2 regions of the Halobacillus sp. AWH4_228 genome follow, and region 2 is predicted to be linked to the other one. Evidence: riboswitches for the same ligand, from Rfam matches in the RefSeq annotation. Region 2 holds a riboswitch; the other holds the start of a gene.

Region 1 (2,385 bases), 820 kb from region 2:
GAAGAAAATGGTGATCAACGACCACGAAATCGGTGCGCTCTCCCAGGAGCTGTATGATACGATTACAGGCATTCAGCGTGGAAGAAAAGAAGACAGCTTCGGTTGGACCATCGAAGTATAAGAAAGCAGAAAAAGGCTGCCGGGAACATGTTCCCGGCAGCCTTTTTTCTGTCAACCGACCATATGGGCTTTTGGTGCTTCTTTAGGCTGAAGACTGTTGTAGGTCTCCATGACGCGGGCGGTCTCTTCTTCCGTTAAGGGAAGGAGCGGGAGGCGGACGCCTCCGGTATGAACGCCCATTTCATTCAACACCGCCTTGACCGGGGAGGGACTCGGCGCTGAGAAAACAGCGTGCATGACAGGGAGAAGCTTTTGATGAAGACGCGCGGCAAATGGGGCGTCTCCTTCTCTGAAACTCTGAATCATCTGCTGCATCTCATTCCCGATGATATGGGAGGAGACGGAGACGATGCCGGTTCCTCCGATGGCGACAAACGGAAGGGTGTTGGAATCTTCCCCGCTGTATACCGAAAAGTCACGGTCTGTTTCACGGATGATTTCCGCCGCGGCTTCCAGGTCACCGCTCGCTTCTTTTACGGAAACGATGTTGTCAATTTCAGAAAGGCGGATAATCGTTTCCGGTTCCATGTTGACGACACTGCGTCCCGGAATGTTGTACAGCATGACCGGAAGGGAAGTGGCTGCGGCAATTTTTGAGAAGTGCTGGTACAGTCCTTCCTGTGTCGGCTTGTTGTAATAAGGAGCCACAAGCATGATGGCATCCACGCCTGTCTGTTCGGCTTTTTTCGTCAATTCAATGGATGCGCGGGTGTTATTGGATCCTGTACCGGCGATGACCGGGACGCGGCCGTTTACAACTTCTACCACGTGTTCAAACAGCTGGAGTTTTTCATCCGTTGTCAGTGTCGGGGATTCACCGGTCGTCCCACCGACAACCAGGCCGTCACTGCCGTTCTCGATCAAGTGGTTGACTAAAGCTCCCGTTGCTTCCAGGTCCATATTCTCGTCGTTGTCAAAAGGGGTCACCATCGCTGTCAGTACTTGCCCGAAGTTCATTAACCTCACACCTTTTCTTGTATTTTGTACGTTCGAGGTCGTGAGGGCCATACGGCAGTAAAATCAAAAACGACAGCATCAAGGGCTTCGATGCTGCCGTAGAAACTTTTATACCGTTCCTGCGTAAGATAGCCCTCCATATAGTTTCCTATATGACAGTTCTGTGCCTGTTGAGCATCAGACCCAGCTTCAGGACCATGAGAGTCCGTACACTTCGGCAATTTCCCCTTTCCGCATGCCTCCATGGATCTCATTCTCCTCCACATGCGTACTCTTGTCATTGCACCTCTATCCTTACTTCAAATGAAATTTGAAATAAGAAACTATTTAGTTAATAAAAATAGTACCAAAATTAACGCCTGCTTACAACAGGGAAGTGCTAAAATCATGCTATTCGACAAAAATGGTCGCCAGGCACCGATGTCCGACTCATCTTTTTTATAAAGCTCTGTTAAAGTCTGTTGTTGATATTTTAAACGATTACTAAATCGTCTCCGTCTGGAATTAAGGGTCCGGTCCGTTGTTTACTCAGAGCATGGGATGGCAGGGAAAACCGTCCGCTTTCCGCGGGGAACGAAGTTTGAGGAGGCTCACGGTACCCCACGGTACCCCGCGGAAAGGGAGTCATTCCCAAGCCCGCCTCCTACAAATCCCATGACAGAAAGGGGTGATAGGAGCTCATATGTTAAATAACAACACCGAGCAATAACAGAGCCTTTTATAAAATCCGTCTGCAGGCGGAGGAAGAATCCATCCCGGGCACATCGAGAAGGACATGGATATTCCTTACACTTAAAGGAACTTACAAAAAAGGTGGGGATAGTCATGTCCGGTTCATCCATTACCGTTTCTAAAGATACACCGTTGGCAGAACAGCGTTCCATTTTTCGAAATAGAAATTTTCTCCTGTTATGGGGAGCGGCCTTGTTGTCCAGTTTCGGTATTTCGTTCTTTTTATTTACTCAAAGCTGGTATGTCGTCCATGAGCTTCGTCTGGAAGCTTCGCTCGGTGTGCTGTACGTGGCAGCAAGTATTCCACGGCTGGTCTTTATGATTGTCAGTGGAACAATCGCCGACCGGTTCAGCCGGACGAAACTGATGTTCCTGTCCGATTTCACGCGGGGGGTGCTGTTAACAGGACTCGTCTGCTGGTATTTCTTCGGGGACATCAGTCTTTGGACATTCGTCGGCTTTGCGTTTGCTTTTGGTATTTTAGATGCGTTCTTCTGGGCAGCAGAGGGGGCGGTTCTACCGTCAATCATTTCCAGGGATCAATTGACCCGTGGAAATTCAGTGATTCAAATGACG
Region 2 (2,385 bases):
TTAAACCCTTGTAGAAATACGTGCAGCAAACCGGATTTCGGTGACGGCTGCCCGACATATAAAAGCAGGGCTGTGACTACGGAAATGATCCCTCCGGCAAACAAGGAAATGTTTACGTTTGTGTTAGCAAAGATGGAAAGGATATCCGCGGTTCCTTCTGAACTTTGAATTCCTGTATAAACCATCATTCCTACTGTACCGATGATCAACGTTACAATCGGCCAGATTAAGTGGGAAATCTTCCCGTTGTCATGCTCCTTGAATTCATTGTTCAAGTCGCCGGGCACATCCCCTCTATCCGGGTTGTGAAGCTCGCCTGTATCCTTGGCTCTGTTTTCGTGCGTTTTCATCGGACCAATATCCAGACGCAGATAAATCGTCAAAAATACAAGAAGCAGTGCTGCAAATACATAGAAGTTTGCCGGGATCATAAGAACAAAAGCTTCAAAAGCCTGATAGTTCGAAATCTCATTGGCTGCAAGAATGCTTCCAATCGTTCCGATAATATAAGCTCCCCAGCTGGATATCGGTGATATGACCGTAATCGGCGCTGAAGTGGAGTCTATATAGTAGGCCAGTTTGGCTCTGGATACTTTATAGCGGTCTGTTACAGGACGTGCGACCTGTCCGACTGCAAGAGCATTAAAGTAGTCATCAATAAAAATGATGATACCTAGAATGGACGGAACGAGCTTGGCCCCTTTTCTCGTCCGGATCCTTTCAACAGCCCATTTACCGAAAGCGCGGCTGCCTCCGGAGGCCGTCATAAAGGCTGTGGCGACTCCGAGCAGAAATAAAAAGGACAAGAGATACAGATTCCCTGTGTTTAACGCCCCTTCGCTGACGAAAATACCGGCAAATATAGACCAGATCAAGCCCAGACCTGCTCCAATATCCATTTGTGTGAGCATGAATGCTCCGACGATAATCCCTATCCCAAGGGACAAGATGACGCGCCTTGTGACTAAGACAAGGATAAGCATAAGTATTGCTGGAACTAAAGAAAAGATGGTTCCTTCCATGTGTTTCCCCTCCGTATATCTTGATGTTACGGGAATGGAAGGCTACTGGTGGGTATAAAATGAGGAATAAAATAAAAAAACAATGACAGAAAATAATCCATCACTGTCTGCAGACAACTTGATTATCCTCCATTTCGATCAGTAGCGCCCCATGCACCCAAAAGCATGCATGACAGTGTATGCCTTCTTCAGGTATACACCAGCGTGTCAAAACTTGACGTGTTCAGCCACACTTCGGCAGGCCTTCCCTTTCACTAATGATCCCGGCTTGTCAAACTCCCATCAGCTACTCATGATGCCTGCGCCTCTACCTCACCGATCTGATAAGGTCACGCATATTCAGTTCTTTGGTATTGTATCAGTGACCGGCCATTATTGCAAGGGCTCCATAGGAAGGGAGAACGAAGGGTTCCCGCCGTCACCTCCGGACATGCCTCCGAAATATTCCGGTACTTCCCCGAGAATCGTAGCCTGGTCGATTGGAATATTGTTGGTGACGACCGTCGTTTCTGTGGAAAAAGGGATGACGATTCGAACATTTACCTCAAAGTGGATGGTCAATTCAAACAAGGCGGCATTGATTCCGTATTCCGTCATTTCAATATCTACTTCAGACTGAACATCTCCAATGACACGCAGCTGTACAGGCACCTTGGGTCCAAGGTTGGCAAGCAGACTGTTGTTGGTAGCCATCCCAATCGGAAGTTCAATGAGTGTTGCGGGCTGTTCCCCCTGCTCTTCCGGAGTCCGATCCGGGTCGAGGTCCGGTTCCAGTGTCGTATCTTCCATCGGCAGTTCACCAAGCTCCATCCGCTTCAGGAAATTTTGGACCCTGATGGTTGTATCCCGGAGAGCTCGGTTGACAAGCACAGAGTTCCATCCCATATAAACGACATTTCCCTGATCATCTTTTTCCATCTTAACCAAGTCATTAAATTGCAGGTCTTCTGCAATCTGTTTGCTTACAGCTTCATTAATGGCATCTCTTGCCAGCTGCTGGGCTTTTGTTTCAGCAATCTCGACCAGCGCCGGCGTCACCCCTCTGTTGATATACCAGAGACTCAGCACCGTGAAAAAGGCGAAAAACAACAGGCTGATGACAATCCGCCTGCCTATGGTGGATCGTTTAGTCACTCGGTTTTTAGGCATACAGGCACCCTCCCCCTCTATATATATGAGGAGCGCCCTTTCTCTAATCACCAAAGATAGTCCCTTTCGCAGAAATACAGGATATCTTTATACATCTCATACAGCACAAGAAGACAATAAAATAATCCCCCTGCCGCTTTCTTTCCCGGCAGGGGGATCATTTTATTTTTTCAGTTCTTTTTTCAGTAAATCCCTTAAGAGTTCCGGCATAAAA

Evidence for each region. Region 2 has a riboswitch for lysine ahead of ACXADP_RS06245 (Na+/H+ antiporter NhaC family protein). Riboswitches for the same ligand answer to the same signal wherever they lie in the genome.
Region 1: it holds a riboswitch for lysine, as region 2 does, so the genes downstream of both, dapA (4-hydroxy-tetrahydrodipicolinate synthase) here and ACXADP_RS06245 (Na+/H+ antiporter NhaC family protein) in region 2, are expected to answer to the same signal.

The regions. Positions count from the first base shown of each region.
Region 1 covers NZ_JBSWTE010000001.1:448,032-450,416, forward strand. Annotated here, with positions in the region: gene ACXADP_RS02335 (branched-chain amino acid aminotransferase) at 1-121, shown strand, start outside; gene dapA (4-hydroxy-tetrahydrodipicolinate synthase) at 172-1,077, opposite strand; lysine riboswitch at 1,199-1,376, opposite strand; gene ACXADP_RS02345 (MFS transporter) at 1,903-2,385, shown strand, end outside.
Region 2 covers NZ_JBSWTE010000001.1:1,269,996-1,272,380, reverse strand. Annotated here, with positions in the region: gene ACXADP_RS06245 (Na+/H+ antiporter NhaC family protein) at 1-1,022, opposite strand, end outside; lysine riboswitch at 1,157-1,340, opposite strand; gene yunB (sporulation protein YunB) at 1,395-2,171, opposite strand; gene ACXADP_RS06235 (bifunctional metallophosphatase/5'-nucleotidase) at 2,334-2,385, opposite strand, start outside.